Regions from separate parts of the Aeromonas sp. MdU4 genome, predicted to be linked through region 3. Evidence: riboswitches for the same ligand, from Rfam matches in the RefSeq annotation. Region 3 holds a riboswitch; each other region holds the start of a gene.

Region 1 (5,127 bases), on a different contig from region 3:
GCGGCCTGCCGTGGTGAAGCGCCCGAGGCCTTGCTGGCCCACACCCGGGCCACCTCCGCCGCGTTTTTCCAACTTCCTCTTCAGGAGTGATTCATGGCTACAACTCTTCCGGGCGCCTTTCCGGGCCGCCGCCTGCGCCGGGTGCGCAAACATGATTTCAGCCGTCGTCTGGTGCGCGAGAACGTACTGACCGCTAACGATCTTATCTATCCGGTGTTTGTGCTGGAGGGGGAGAATCGCCGTGAGGCCGTCCCCTCCATGCCAGGGGTGGAGCGTCTCTCCATCGATCTGCTGCTGGAAGAGGCTGCCGAGCTAGTGGAGTTGGGCGTGCCAGCCATTGCCCTGTTCCCGGTCACCCCGTTGGAGAGCAAGAGCCTGATGGCGGAAGAGGCCTACAACCCGGAAGGGCTGGCCCAGCGCACCGTGCGCGCTCTCAAGGCCCGCTTCCCGGAGCTGGGGGTGATCACCGACGTGGCGCTCGATCCGTTCACCACCCACGGTCAGGACGGCATTATCGATGACGAAGGCTATGTGCTGAACGACATCACCACCGAGATCCTGATCAAGCAGGCGCTCTCTCACGCCGCTGCCGGGGTCGATATCGTGGCGCCGTCCGACATGATGGATGGCCGCATCGGTGCCATCCGTGCCGCGTTGGAAGAGAACGGCTTCATCAACACCCAGATCATGGCTTACTCCGCCAAGTATGCCTCCTGCTATTACGGCCCGTTCCGCGATGCGGTCGGTTCTGCCGGCAATCTCGGCAAGAGCAACAAGGCCACCTACCAGATGGATCCGGCCAACAGCAACGAAGCCCTGCACGAGGTGGCACTGGATATTCAGGAAGGGGCCGACAGCGTGATGGTCAAGCCGGGCATGCCCTATCTGGACGTGATCCGTCAGGTGAAGGATCAGTTCGGCGTGCCAACCTTCGCCTATCAGGTGAGTGGCGAGTACGCCATGCACATGGCGGCGATCCAGAATGGCTGGCTGAAAGAGAAAGAGTGCATCATGGAGTCCCTGCTCTGCTTCAAGCGGGCCGGGGCCGACGGCATCCTGACCTACTTCGCCAAGCGCGTGGCGCAGTGGCTGAAGGAAGATGCCCGCTAAGCGGGATGAAGGGAATAAACGAGAGGGGAGCCGATGGCTCCCCTCTTTTGTTATGAATGTTGATTACAGCTTGGTCCAGGCATCGCTCCAGTTACTGCCTGTTCCCGGTGCATAGTGGCTGCTGGCGCCGCTACACCAGCCACTGTAGGGGAACGGCTTGCACTCGAAGTTACCGCCCGCGTTGCTGACCCGATCACCGGCTTTATATCCAGTGTTGGGGGTGTAGGCTGGGTAATCACCTTCGCCACCGCCGCTGCTCTCTTCGGTCAGGGCAACCGGGAAGCGCTGTACCACCGCCTGCTGGCCATCCGCCAGACCGGTGATCACGACCTCGTAGCTGCCATCAGTCACGTTGCTGCCCTGCAGTACCAGGGTGGCGGAGCCGCTGACCTTAGTGCTGGTGGCGCCGTGGCGGCGGCCATTTTGTTCCAGGGTTGCGGTGATCTGCACCGGGTTGGTGGTGGTCACGTTGAAGCGGATGCTGACCTGGCCGTTGACGATGGTGTAGTCGGAGCTGATGGCACTGACGGTGAAGTCGCTGCTACCGCTCACGGGGGGCTTGTTGCCACCATTGCAGTCGCTGTCACCCTGCACACGCCAGACTCCCCACTCACCTGTGGTCCCCGGCTCTTCATTCTGGGTCCACCAGCCCGCCAGCCAGGTCTTGCCGTTGTGGCTGACGATGTCGCCGCCCACGTAGACCTTCTTGGCATCCCAGCTGTTTTCACAGATTGCACCCTGCTCCTTGACGGTCACGTTGCGCTGTTGGGTCACCAGCTGACCGGCGCTGTCGCTCACCTGATAGGTGAGGCTGTAGCGACCGACCTTGCTGCTGTCGACGTTGCCGCTGATCTTGATCTGGGCGGTCAGGTCGCCATCTTCTTCGTCATGGGCGCTGACACCCGTCATCGGATCAAACGGGGTACCGAGCTCTATGGTGGTGTCCGTTACGCCGGTAAAGACCGGCTTCATGCTGTAGACCTCGACGGTACGCACCTGTTCGGTGACGTTATTGTCGCGATCACTCACTTTGTAAGTCAGGGGGTAGAGGCCGATACGCTGGGTGTCGACGCTCCCTTCCACCTGGATCTGGCTGGTGAGATCGCCATCTTCCCTGTCGTTGGCGGTCACGCCAGCCATAGGATCAAAGACGGTGCCCTGCTTGATGCGGCTATTGCTCAAACCGCTGAAGACTGGCTTGCCGTTTTCCACCGGGGGCGGCGTGATATTTTGATCGTGGATAAAGGGGCCGTAGCTCTTGATGAAGGATTCGTTGTAGGACTGACCGGCCGCGTTGCGACCCATATCCCAGTTGATGGACCAGGTCATCACGCCACGCAGCGGTTGCCCCTGGCTCTTCAGTTTGTTGAAGGCATCGAACAAGTCCTGCGGATTCTTGACGTAGCCGGTGGCGGCCGCATCGATATTGGTCGGAATGCCGAACACCAGCTTGTCGTGGGGGATCTTGTAGTAGCCGCGGCTGCCGTTGATCAGCGAGTCAGCCATGTAGTAGATGAACTCTTCTTTCAGGGCATCGTTGTTCTGGGCGATCCAGCCCACACCATCGATCCAGATACCATCGCCACCCTGGTTGTAGAACTGGGGGTTGATCCAGTCGTAGTAGCCTTCCAGTGCTTTCAGATAGGGGGTGTAGGCGCCGGTCTCTTTCAGATAGGGGAACTCGGGCGCCATGGTGATGAGGAAGTTTTTTCCCTGGGCGCGGTAGTGATCCTTGACCAGCCGCAGGGCGGCCGGGATCACGGTCTGGTTGTTGGCGGCAGTGATAGCAGTCTGTTCAAGGTCGATATCCAGGCCGTCGAAGCCATAGGTCTCCACCAGCCGGATGATCTCGTCGGCGAACGCCTGCTCCTGACCGGTGCGCAGTTCGATATGGGCATCGGCCCCACCCAGTGCCAGCAGCACGGCACGACCCTGGCTGTTCAGGGTAGCGATCTGCTCGATGAACTGGCTTTCGCTCATGCCGGTGGCGGGGTCAAGGATGAAGGTGGGGATCGGGCTACTGCCATAGACCTTCATGAAGGAGACATCGACCACATTGTATTGCGGGTGGATCTGGTTGAGTTTGACGCAGGGGGCGGTGCCCCTCTGGTAGCCTTCGCCGCCGCACCAGTTGTGCCAGTAGCCGACCACCACGCCGGATTGTGGATTGACCATGCTCTGGCCAGCAGTTGCTGCGTGCAGCATGGGGCTGGCAACGCCGATCAGGCAGCCCAGCAGGGAGAGTTTGAATTTGTTCATCATTGCTCCGTACGTTGCAAAAGGAGGCCCACCACAAGATGGGCTTCGGGGGCAGCCCCGCTGTCATAGGAGAGTCCCTTAGACCGGTGGCTTTGCGTGGTGGCCTTTCGAGCCACATTGCCTTTTTCACCCGACTTCTGTGTGGCACAGATCATCAAGTGTTCCCCTAAATTAGCCGCATATGGTAGGAGGGGGAAGATAAATTAATCAATGATACATTCTATATGTCACCTTTTCGCCAAGGTTAACAATGCCCTGCAAAGCAGGGGGTTGATTGCGGAACTGGTGGGGGGCACGCGTGGGTAAAGCCTGGTGGCGACGGGCTTGATAAGGGGGATTGGCCGCTATTTGCGGGGTCGTTCACGTGCATTCTGGTTGTTCGAGGGGGATGGGATCGTCGCCGGTGGTGTGTGTCATTTGCTGTCGTGGGCTAGTGCGAAGAGGCGTGGTGAGTGTGGGTTGTGAGGCGGCTGGCAAAAAGGGGGCGGGAGTGTGATTCTAGCTTGATTATTGCATGGGTTGCCCACATGTTAGAAAGCCATACAGAGCTGCTAAAGCGGTCTGTTCAAGACCAAACAAGAGGTAACCGGGATGAATAACCCTTTGCTGACAATGGATTCTCTGCCCCCTTTCAGCCAGATCAAGCCGGAGCATGTGCAACCTGCCGTGATTCAGGCGATTGCTGACTGCAAGCAGAAGATCAGCGATGTGCTGGCCCAGCGCGAACCCCATACCTGGGATAGCCTGATCGCCCCGCTGGAAGAGGTAAATGACCGTCTGTCACGGATCTGGTCACCGGTCAGCCACCTCAACTCCGTACTCAACAGCGAAGCACTGCGCGAGGCCCATGATGCCTGCCTGCCGCTGCTCTCCGAATTCCAGACCTATGTCGGTCAGCATGAAGGGCTCTATCAGGCCTATCTGGCCCTCTCCCAGAGCGATGACTTCCCGCTGCTGAGCGGCGCCCAGCGCAAGGAGATCCAGAATACCCTGCGCGACTTCCGCCTCTCCGGTATCGGTCTGTCTGCCGAGGCGCAGCAGCGTTACGGCGAGATCCAGGCTCGTCTCTCCGAGCTGGCCTCCCGCTTCAGCAACAACGTGCTGGACGCGACCCAGGGCTGGAGCAAGCTGGTGGCCGATGCAGCCGAGCTAGCCGGTTTGCCGGAGAGTGTACTGGCAGCAGCCCGTCAGATGGCCGAACTCAAAGGCAAAGAGGGGTGGCTATTCACTCTCGATATCCCATCCTATCTGCCGGTGATGATGTACGCGGACAACCGCGAACTGCGCGCCGAGATGTACCAAGCATTTACCACCCGCGCTTCCGACCAGGGGCCGAATGCAGGCAAGTGGGATAACTCTGCCATCATGAGCGAGCTGCTCACCCTGCGCAGCGAACTGGCCCAGTTGCTGGGTTTTGCCAACTATGCCGAGCTCTCCTTGGCGACCAAGATGGCGGACAAGACCGAACAGGTTGTGAGTTTCCTCACCGATCTGGCGGCCAAATCCCTGCCGCAAGGTAAAACCGAGCTGGAGGAGATCCGCACCTTCGCCACCGAGCAGTATGGTCAGAGCGAGCTGGCTGCCTGGGATCTCGCCTATTACGCCGAGAAGCTCAAGCAGCACAAGTTCTCCATCTCCGACGAGCAACTGCGCCCCTACTTCCCCGCCAACAAGGTGGTGAAAGGGTTGTTCGAAGTGGTCAAGCGGGTGTTCGGCATGAAGGTGCGCGAGCGCCTCGGTATCGACACCTGGCATCCT
Region 2 (5,127 bases), on a different contig from region 3:
CAGCTCTATCGCCACGTGCTGCTGCCCCAGGCACTGCAGCGCCTGACGCCGCCGACCATCAACATCTACACCCGCATCATCAAGACCAGTTCGCTGGCGGTATTGATCGGGGTGGTGGAGGTGATCAAGGTGGGCCAGCAGATCATCGAGCGCACCTATGCCTCGGTGCTTATCTACGGTCTGTTGTTTCTGTTCTTTTTCCTGGTCTGCTATCCGCTCTCGCTTGCCTCGCGCCGGCTGGAGCAAAAATGGGGTAATGCGGTATGACACCTCTGCTTGAACTCAGTTCTGTCAGCAAACAATTCGGCTCAAATCGGGTGCTGGAGCGGGTCAATCTCAACGTCCAGACTGGCGAGGTGATCGTCATTCTGGGGCCGAGTGGCTGCGGCAAGAGCACCTTGCTGCGCACCCTCAACGGGCTCGAGCCCATTCAGGGGGGCGAGATCCGCTTCGACGGCGTGTTGCTGGATGGCGCTACCGACTGGCAACGAGTGCGCCAGCGCATCGGCATGGTGTTCCAGAGCTACCACCTCTTCCCCAACCTGACGGTGCAGGAAAACGTACTGCTTGGTCCCCTGCAGGTGCAAAAGCGGGAGCGGGCAGAGGCGCTGCTGCAAGCCGAGCAGCTGTTGACCCGCATCGGTCTGTGGGAGCGGCGTCACGACTATCCGCGCCAGCTCTCGGGCGGCCAGCAGCAACGCATCGCCATCGTGCGGGCGCTGTGCATGAACCCGCAGGTGATGCTGTTTGACGAAGTGACCGCCGCCCTCGACCCCGAGATGGTGCAGGAGGTGCTGGAGGTGATCCGTGATCTTGCCGGTAGCGGCATGACCCTGCTCATCGTTACCCACGAGCTGGCCTTCGCCCGGGCAGTGGCGGATCGCATCGTCTTCATGGATGGCGGCCACATTCTGGAGCAGGCCGCCCCCCATCAATTCTTCGACAATCCCAGGAGCCAGCGAGCACGTCAGTTCCTCGCCAAGTTTTCTTATATCGATGTCATCAAACGAAAGGAGTCAGCATGAAAAAAATCACCTCGGTTCTGTTTAGTGCCTTATTAGGGCTGGGTCTCGCCAGCGGCGCTGCCCATGCGGCGGATGGTTCCCTGGCCAAGATCAAGGAGCGTGACAAGCTCATCGTCGGCGTTTTCACCGACAAGCCTCCCTTTGGCTACGTCGATGAGAAGGGGCGTTATGTCGGATTCGACACGGATCTCGGCCGCCGTTTTGCCAAGGACCTGCTGGGGGACGAGAACAAGATCGAGTTTGTGGCGGTGGAGCCCGCCAGTCGCATCCCCTTCCTGCAGAGCGACAAGGTGGATCTGATCCTCGCCAATATGACGGTGACTCCGGAGCGGCGCGAGGTGGTGGACTTCACCAACCCGAACCTGCGAGTGGCGGTACAGGTGCTGGTGCCGGAAGGGAGCCCGGCCAAGAAACTCGACGATCTGGCCAGCAAGACCCTGATCGTCACCACCGGTACCACGGCCGATATCTGGCTGACTCGCAATCATCCGGAGTGGAAGGTGCTCAAGTTCGAGAAGAATACCGAATCCCTGCAAGCGCTGGCCCAAGGGCGCGGCGATGCCTATGCCCAAGACAATCTGGTGCTGTTCAGCTGGGCCAAGGAGAACCCGGGCTACCGGGTGCTGCCAGAGAAGCTGGGTTCGGAAGATCCCATAGCCCCGGCGGTGAAGAAGGGCAATATCGAGCTGCGTGACTGGGTCAATGGCCGTCTCGCCAAACTGGGGGAAGAGAAGTACCTGCTCAAGCTCTATGACCAGTATGTGCGCGATCGCTTAAGCGCCGACACCGATCCCAATGACGTGATCGTGGAAGGGGGAAAATGGCAGGGATAAGCCCTGTCGTGAAGAGTGTGCTGTGAGGGAAGAATGAACACCGGACTCCGTTGGTCTGCCAACCGCAAGGTGTGGCTTTGCAAGGCGTCCCCGTTCGGGGGACGCCTTTTTTTATGAACGAGTGACGTGGATCAGTTCAGCTCACTCCAGGCGCTCTGCCAGTGGGAACCGGTGCCCGGTTCATACTGGGTGGCGGTGGTTGTCCATTGCACGCAGTAGCCACTGTAGGGGAAGGGCTTGCACTGATAGATCTTGCCGTTTTTCGGCTGCAGCACTTTGGTTCCCGCAGTGTAGGACTTGATATCGTTCGGGAAGACAAACTGGTAGTCGCCGCCACTGCTCGCCTCCTTGAACATCAGGTCCATGGTCTGCTGAATGGTGTCGCCACCCGCTTTCGGTGCTGCCTTGATCACCAGTTGGTGATGCCCAGCCTGGAGCCCGGCCAGCGCCATGGAGAAGGTGTGGCTGCTGTCCTTGATATCGGCACTGCTCTCTCCCTTGGCGGCGCCGCCATGGTCATACAGGGTGTTGGTGACCGCCAGGTCGCCCTGCGCGGTGACGGTGAAGTCGAGGGTTGCCTTGCCGTTGTCCAGCACATACTCGCTGGCTAGGCCGCTGACTGTGATGCCATCTACCTCGGGCGGCTGCTGCTGTTGCAGGTCAATTTCGACCCGTTCCAGATTGCTGCCGCGCTTCAGATAGACCGGGTTCATGCCATAGACAGGGTTGAACTGGCCATCGGCTCCCTGCTGACCGGCACGGATCTGCGACTGCTCGGCGTTGATCTTGCTGGCGAGGGCGTGGGCCCAGTTGTTCTTTTGGCCCTGTTCGGCATTGGCGATGGTCAGCACGGTCTGCAGTTCCGGGCGTTCGCCGTTGGCATCGAATACTCGGGTCATCGCCTTGTCACCCACCGCGAGGTTGATGGATGGGTAGATGGTGCCAGACTGAGTCCACGTTAGCGGTGGCTGGCTGCCATCTTTGAACTTGGCATCAATGATGTTGTAGAAGCTGTTGGCGGTATCGCCCACTTCCCAGACACCAAGGATCAGCTGATAGCCGGTTCGCTCTGGCAGGGTACAGTTATGGGTCATCTGCTTGGGTGGTTGCACCATGTTGCCGTCGATGACGCAGAACGGTGTCAGATCAAACGAGGCGCGGGTTAGCGGTTGGTTGGGGTTCCACTCCTGCTTGGTGAGGTAGTAGCGCCAGTTGCGGGTGATGTGATTGGCGGTGAAGAGCCAGCTGATGGCGAAGGGACCTGCCTGTACTTCCCGTTTGGTCCAGCGATCGCTGGTCTGGACGTTCAGTTCGCCCCAGCGCGGGTTGCCTGCCGAGGCAATTTGGCCATCTGGCGGACCCGCTTGCGGGAAGCCGGAGGGGCCTTCCACGCTCTGGGGATCCCACTGCACCGCACCACACTGGGTGTTGCCGGTGGTATTGCACAGGTAGTTGCGGCTTTCGGGTTTGCTGATATAGCCGTGTGCCAGTGCGCTGCCGCTGGCCAGTAGTGCCAGTGCTGCAGCGATGTGACTGAGTTGGATTTTTGCTGCCATACATTCCTCTGTTCGATAGATGTGAGCAGTCAGTTGGCCGGAGTGTTCCCCGATGCACACCTGGGGGTGGCAACCCCGCTATCCTGGACACTGCGTCTTTAGACCGGAGGCTTTGCGTCCTGACCTTTCGGTTAGTTTGCCAATTGACTCGATGGGTATTTACAGGCCGAATTCTCGGCCTTGGCCATTGTGTATCAATTTGATTAATTATTTAAAGTTAAATGTTTTAATGTCGGCCGAAACCGTTTAATTTTTAATTAATCATATTGTTTTATAAGTATTTATTTTTTTTTCCTGCAGTCTGCGAGCTGTTGTGTGTGCGTATAAAGTGCATAATTTACGCATGTTTTGTGGTTAAAAAAAACCTGCCAGCATGGCTGGCAGGTTGCAGGGCAAGATGGCACTACCAGAGGTCGTCAGTGGCGAGCTCGCGGTTCGCTGGCGGCATGATGAGAGGGCGGGATCATGGGGGTGGTGATGGACTCCTTGCTTAATTTGAACACCGCGAGCCGTTCATCCAGGCTGCGGGAGAGGCCTGCCAGCAGCTCGCTCTCCTGGGCCAGTTGCGAAGCGGACTGGGACATCTCCAGTGCCGAGTCGTTGATACCGCTGACGTTGCGGTTCATATCCTCGGCCACCATGCTTTGCTGCTCGGCGGCGGTGGCGATCTGGGTCGCCATGTCGCTGACATGCTGGATGTGGTTGACGATCAGGGTGAGATCCTGGCCCGCCTGCTGGGATTGATCGACGCTGCTCTCTGCCAGCTTGCGGCTGGCATCCATGGCATTGGCTGCGCTGACGGCCCGTTGCTGCAGCTGGGCGATGGTGCTCTGGATCTCCTCGGTGGATTGGCGGGTGCGGCTGGCCAGCTGGCGCACCTCGTCGGCCACCACGGCAAAACCGCGGCCCTGTTCGCCAGCACGGGCTGCCTCAATGGCTGCGTTGAGGGCCAGCAGGTTGGTCTGATCCGAGATGGCGCTGATGACAGCGGTCACTTCGCTGATCTGCATGACCCCCTCTTTGAGCTGGTTGACCTGATGGGTGGCTTGCTCTACCTCGGTTGCCAGCGCCTTGATGCCGTGCACGCTGGCGTGAACGTCACGGTTACCGAGTCCGGCTTCACCGGTCGCCTCCTGGGTATCGCGGGCGGTGTTCTCGGCGTGACCGGCCACATCGGAGATGGTGGCACTCATCTCGTTCATGGCAGTGGCGAGCTGGGCCAGCTGATCCCGCTGGCTGGTCACCGCCTGATTGGTCTGCTCGGCAGAGGCGGCGATGCGCAGGGCTGCATCGGCTACGTTGCGGGCCCCCAGGCTAGCTTCCAGCAGGGCGTGACGGATGGCATCGAGACTCTGGTTGGTGCAGCGGGCGACCATGCCCAGCTCATCCTTGCCCTGTACCGGAATGCTCACCACCAGATCCCCCTTGGCGACCCGCTGCATTGCGTGGTTGATCTGGTTGAGCGGGGAGACGATGGAGTGGGTGATGCGCCAGCCCAGCAGCCCCATCAGCAGGATGATGATGCCCGTGGCGCTGCCCATCTTCATGTATTGGGCCCAGATGGTCTGCTGAATATCCTGCAGCAGCATGCCGGAACCGAGGATCCAGCCCCAGGGTTGATAGCCTGACACCATGGAGAGCTTGTCGGCGGTCTCCCCTGACGGGCCGGTCCAGATATATTGCAAAGTGCCCTGCTTGCCACCGCGGGCGATG
Region 3 (5,127 bases):
TCATTCTGGTGGCCAAGCGCGAGCACATCACCTCCATCGCCGACTTTATCGCTGCCCGTTACGGCAAGTCCCAGCGCCTTGCCATGGTGATTTCTCTCATCGCCATCATGGGGATCCTCCCCTATCTGGTGTTGCAGCTTAAAGCCATCGTCACTGGGCTGGATCTGTTGATCAGCAACAGCGGGGGGGGCGGTGCGACCGGTGTATTTCCCGGTAACACTGCCGAGTTGGCACTGGGCGTGACCCTGCTGCTGGCGCTGTTCAGCATCCTGTTTGGCACCCGCCATCTCGATGCCACCGAGCACCACCGGGGGATGGTGGTAGCCATCGCCTTCGAGTCGGTGGTGAAGCTGCTGGCCTTTATCGCGGTGGGGGGCTTTGCCCTCTGGCTCATTGTCAGTCAACCCGGTCCGGTCAACGATCAGGTGACCCACGACTTCTTTGTGCAAGTGGTGGCGGTGACCCCCGGCAACCTGCTGGAACTTGCCATCTATACGGTATTGGCGATGTGTGCCGTTATCTGTCTGCCGCGCCAGTTTCATGTGACTGTGGTGGAGAACAATCAGGGGCAGGATCTCCACTGGGCGCGCTGGATCTTCCCGCTCTATCTGTTCGTGATGGGGCTCTTTATCTGGCCGCTGGCGCTGGCGGGCAAACAGTGGGTGGGGGCGGAGATGGCCTCCGATACCTATGTGATCAGCTTGCCGATGACTCTCGGGTTCGACGGCATGGCGATGCTCGCTTTTCTCGGCGGTACTTCGGCGGCCACCGGCATGGTGATCGTCTGTACCATCGCGCTGGCCATCATGGTGAGCAACGATCTGGTGCTGCCGGTGCTGCTGCGCCGCTTCTGGCAGCAGGGGCGTGACGAGCGGTTGGTGCGGCTGCTGTTGCAGGTGCGTCGGGGCGCCATCCTGCTGATCCTGCTGGCCGCCTGGTTGCTCTATCTCTGGCTCGGCGATCTCACCAGTCTGTCGCGTATCGGTTATCTCTCCTTTGGCGCGGTGGCCCAGTTTGCCCCCGCCCTGTTGCTCGGCCTCTACTGGCGGCACGGCAATCGCAAAGGGGTCTATCTCGGTCTGGCCCTCGGGGTGAGCCTCTGGTTTGTCACCCTGTTGGCGGAGAGCGGCCTGCTGGCGGGCTCGCCACTGGCCGCGTTGCTGGCGCCACCCGACTGGCCCGCCTTTCGCGATCTGAGCCTCGGTGCCTGGTGCATCTTGCTGAGTCTGGTCTTCAACCTGCTTGGCTATGTGGTGGGTTCGCTGCTCTCCCGTCCGGCGGTGAGCGAACGGCTGCAGGCGGCCAACTTTGTTGGCAAGCCGAGCCGCGATACCGCTGCGCTCTATCAGGCGCGGGTGTCGGTGAAGGAGCTGGAGATGCTGGCGGCCCGCTTTGTCGGGTCGAGCCGGGTCAAGCGCGCCTTTGGCCGTTTTGCCGGTGAGCGGGGTGGCACGTTGGCGCCGCAGATGCAGGCGTCAGCCGAGCTGATCGCCCACACCGAGCGGCTGCTGGCCGGGGTGTTTGGCACCTCGTCGGCACGGCTGGTGCTCGCCTCTGCCCTGCAGGGGCGCAACATGCAGCTCGAAGAGATCGCCACCATAGTGGACGAGGCCTCCGACGTGTTTCGTTTCAACCGCGGCCTGCTGCAGGGGGCCATCGAGCATATCGGACAGGGGATTTCGGTGGTGGATCGGGAGCTCAAGCTGGTGGCGTGGAATCGGCGCTACATCGAGCTGTTCCACTATCCGCCCGGGCTTATCCAGGCGGGACGCCCCATCGAGGAGATCATCCGCTACAACGCCCTGCAGGGACTCTGCGGCCCCGGCGATATCGAGGAGCATGTGGCGCGCCGGGTCGCCTTTATGAAGCGCGGCAGTGCCCATATCTCGGCGCGGGAGCGCCCCGATGGCCGGGTGATCGAGATGCAGGGCAACCCCATGCCTGCCGGTGGCTTCGTCATGACCTTTACCGACATCACCCCGTTTCGCGATGCGGAAAGGGTATTGCGCGAAGCCAACGAACATCTGGAGGCGCGGGTGGCCGAGCGGACTCGTGAGCTCTCCGAACTCAACCGCCAGCTGCTGCTGGTCAACCAGCAGGTGGAGCGGGCCAATCACTCCAAGAGCCGGTTTCTGGCGGCGGTCAGTCACGATCTGACCCAGCCGCTCAATGCCGCCAAGTTGTTTACCTCCTCCCTGCTGGAGATGCTGACGCAGAGCGGGGAACAGGACGTGGTACAAAAATCAGAGCAGGCACGCATCGCCCGCCATATCGACGATGCGCTGGGGGCGACCGAGGATCTCATCACCGATCTGCTCGATATCTCGCGGCTCGAAGCAGGCAAGTTCAAGGCCAAGAAGCTCGACTTCGCCCTGGGCGATCTGTTCGACAATCTCAAGGCGGAGTTTGGCGTGCTGGCGCAGGCGGGGGGGATCCACTTCTCGGTGGTGGAGAGCAAGCTGGCGGTGCACAGCGATGTGCGCCTGCTGCGTCGGGTGTTGCAGAACTTCCTGACCAATGCGTTTCGCTATAACCCGGGCGGTCGGGTGTTGCTCGGTTGCCGTCGGGGCGGGGGGAAGATCCGCATCGAGGTGTGGGACAATGGTCCCGGCATCCCGGCCGACAAGCAGGAGGCGATCTTCGACGAGTTCTCCCGTCTCGATCACTCCCGTACCGCCAAGGAGCAAGGGTTGGGGCTGGGGCTGGCCATCGCTCGCGGCATCTCGCAGGTGCTGGGCCATCAGCTCACTCTGCGCAGCTGGCCGGGCAAGGGGTCGGTCTTTGCGGTGACCCTCAATCTGGCAACCCGCCCGGTTGTGCCTCATCCGCTGGTCGCACCGGTGGTTCGCGACAGCCAGCTGGAGGGGGTGACCGTGCTCTGCATCGATAATGAGCGGGACATTCTGACCGCCATGAGCACCCTGCTTGGCCGTTGGGGCTGCGAGGTGCGCTGCGCCAGCGATCTGGCGGAAGCCGAGACGCTGCTGGCGGAGGGATTCGTGCCGCGGCTGGTGCTCTCTGACTATCACCTCGACGATGGCAAAACCGGGCTGGATCTGCTGGCTGCGCTGCGGCAGGTGTGTGGCGACGAGATGGGGGGCATCATCATCAGCGCCGATCGCAAAAGCGATCTGCAGGCGCAGATCCGCGAGCAGGGTTATGGCTACATCAGCAAGCCGGTCAAACCGCTCAAGCTACGGGCGCTGATGAACAGTCTGCTATTGCGATAACGGCGACCAAGGCCGTTTGCTGTGAACAAGCTCACAAAACCGGGTAAATGTAGCGGCGGCCATCGCCATGATGGCGCCCCATCCATGCGTATATATTGGCGATTATCCCCTCACTTTTCAGTGCAATAGCGACAGATTGCCGTTCTGCTTCCCCGCTGTCGGTAAATGCCGACAGTAGCGGGCAGGATCGGCTCACTCTATAGTCGGAATGCGATTATTTTCATCGCAAATGAAGTAACCGAAGGGCAAACCGATCGCGAGGTCGGGACGCAAAGCTTCCGGTCCAGGGATGAGCCGTACTTGAGATAGCGGGGCCACCACAGGTTGTTGTGCACCTTTGCCAAGAGGCCGCACTGCTGTCTGCGTTACCTGTCAGGGCGTAGCCCTTTTCGTTGCCAACATAACGAAATAGGGAACTATAACAATGCTAAGTCCAAAGCCAACCATGCTGGCCCTTGCGGTCGGTCTATGTTGTACCACCTCTGTTTATGCTGCCCCACCCGGCAAGCCTGCCATTGCGTCTGGCCCCACCAAGTTCGCCGTTGTGGAGGTCGATATGGCCGCCACCGCTTATAACAATCTGGTCAAGGTGAAGGATGCCGCCGATGTGGAGGTGAGCTGGAACCTCTGGAGTGGCGACGTCGGCCAGAGCGCCAAGGTGTTGCTCGATGGCTAGGAGGTATGGTCAGGCCCCTCTGCCGCCGCGGGCACCGCCAAATTCAAGGTCAAAAAGGGGGGCCGTTACCAGATGCAGGTGGCCCTCTGCAATGCTGACGGCTGCACCCTCTCCGACCAGAAAGAGATAGTGGTCGCTGATACCGACGGCAGCCATCTCAAGCCGCTCAAGCCAGTGCTGCAAGAGAACAACAAGCCTTACGCCAACAAGTCCGGCAAGGTGGTCGGCACCTACTACGTAGAGTGGGGCGTCTATGGCCGCAAGTTCACCGTGGACAAGATCCCGGCCCAAAACCTGACTCACATTCTCTACGGCTTTACTCCCATCTGTGGCGGGGATGGCATCAATGACAGCCTCAAGGAGATTGAGAACGGCAACAGTTTCCAGGCGCTGCAGCGTGCCTGTGCCGGTCGGGCCGACTTCAAGGTGGCGATCCACGATCCCTGGGCGGCCGTCCAGATGCCACAAAGCGGTTTGACTGCCTATGACGAGCCCTACAAGGGCAACTTCGGCGCCCTGATGGCGCTCAAGCAGGCGTACCCTGACCTCAAGATCCTCCCCTCCGTCGGCGGTTGGACCCTCTCCGATCCCTTCTACTTCCTCGGCGACCAGAGCAAGCGCGACACCTTCGTCGCCTCGGTCAAAGAGTTCCTGCAGACCTGGAAATTCTTCGATGGCGTGGATATCGACTGGGAGTATCCGGGCGGACAGGGCGCCAACCCGAAACTGGGCAGCCCGAGCGATGGCGCCACTTATGTGGTCCTGATGAAAGAGCTGCGCGCCATGCTTGACGAGCTGGAGTCGCAGACCGGCCGCAAGTATGAGCTCACCTCCGCCATCGGTGCCGGTTACGACAAGATCGAAGATGTGGATTACCGCGCGGCCCAGCAGTACATGAGCCACATCTTCATGATGACCTACGACTACAACGGTGCCTGGAGCAACACCGAGCTGGGGCACCAGAGCAACCTCTACGCGGCGAGCTGGGATCCCAACACTAAGTACACCACCGACAAGGCGGTCAACCTGATGCTGGCGCAGGGGGTTGATCCCGGCAAGCTGGTGGTTGGTGCAGCCATGTATGGCCGTGGCTGGACCGGGGTGAGCGGCTATCAGGGCAACAACCCCTTTACCGGCAAGGCGACTGGCAAGGTGAAAGGGACTTGGGAGGATGGCGTGGTCGATTACCGCGACATCGTCAACAACCGGATGGGGGCGGGT

The links. A riboswitch is a leader RNA that binds a small molecule or an ion and turns the genes downstream of it on or off. The one in region 3 is predicted to bind cyclic di-GMP.
Region 1: another riboswitch for cyclic di-GMP. It lies ahead of ACE1BR_RS20120 (immunoglobulin-like domain-containing protein); the one in region 3 lies ahead of ACE1BR_RS11675 (glycosyl hydrolase family 18 protein).
Region 2: another riboswitch for cyclic di-GMP. It lies ahead of gbpA (N-acetylglucosamine-binding protein GbpA); the one in region 3 lies ahead of ACE1BR_RS11675 (glycosyl hydrolase family 18 protein).

What each region holds. Positions count from the first base shown of each region.
Region 1 is NZ_JBHFMW010000033.1:58,518-63,644, reverse strand. Features, by position in the region: gene ACE1BR_RS20130 (TatD family hydrolase) at 1-90, shown strand, start outside; gene hemB (porphobilinogen synthase) at 94-1,110, shown strand; gene ACE1BR_RS20120 (immunoglobulin-like domain-containing protein) at 1,174-3,369, opposite strand; cyclic di-GMP riboswitch class I at 3,417-3,501, opposite strand; gene prlC (oligopeptidase A) at 3,961-5,127, shown strand, end outside.
Region 2 is NZ_JBHFMW010000006.1:180,398-185,524, reverse strand. Features, by position in the region: gene ACE1BR_RS04510 (amino acid ABC transporter permease) at 1-267, shown strand, start outside; gene ACE1BR_RS04505 (amino acid ABC transporter ATP-binding protein) at 264-1,025, shown strand; gene ACE1BR_RS04500 (transporter substrate-binding domain-containing protein) at 1,022-1,858, shown strand; gene gbpA (N-acetylglucosamine-binding protein GbpA) at 1,990-3,414, opposite strand; cyclic di-GMP riboswitch class I at 3,480-3,565, opposite strand; gene ACE1BR_RS04490 (methyl-accepting chemotaxis protein) at 3,831-5,127, opposite strand, start outside.
Region 3 is NZ_JBHFMW010000021.1:166,083-171,209, reverse strand. Features, by position in the region: gene ACE1BR_RS11680 (NahK/ErcS family hybrid sensor histidine kinase/response regulator) at 1-3,230, shown strand, start outside; cyclic di-GMP riboswitch class I at 3,465-3,552, shown strand; partial or broken gene ACE1BR_RS11675 (glycosyl hydrolase family 18 protein) at 3,655-5,127, shown strand, end outside.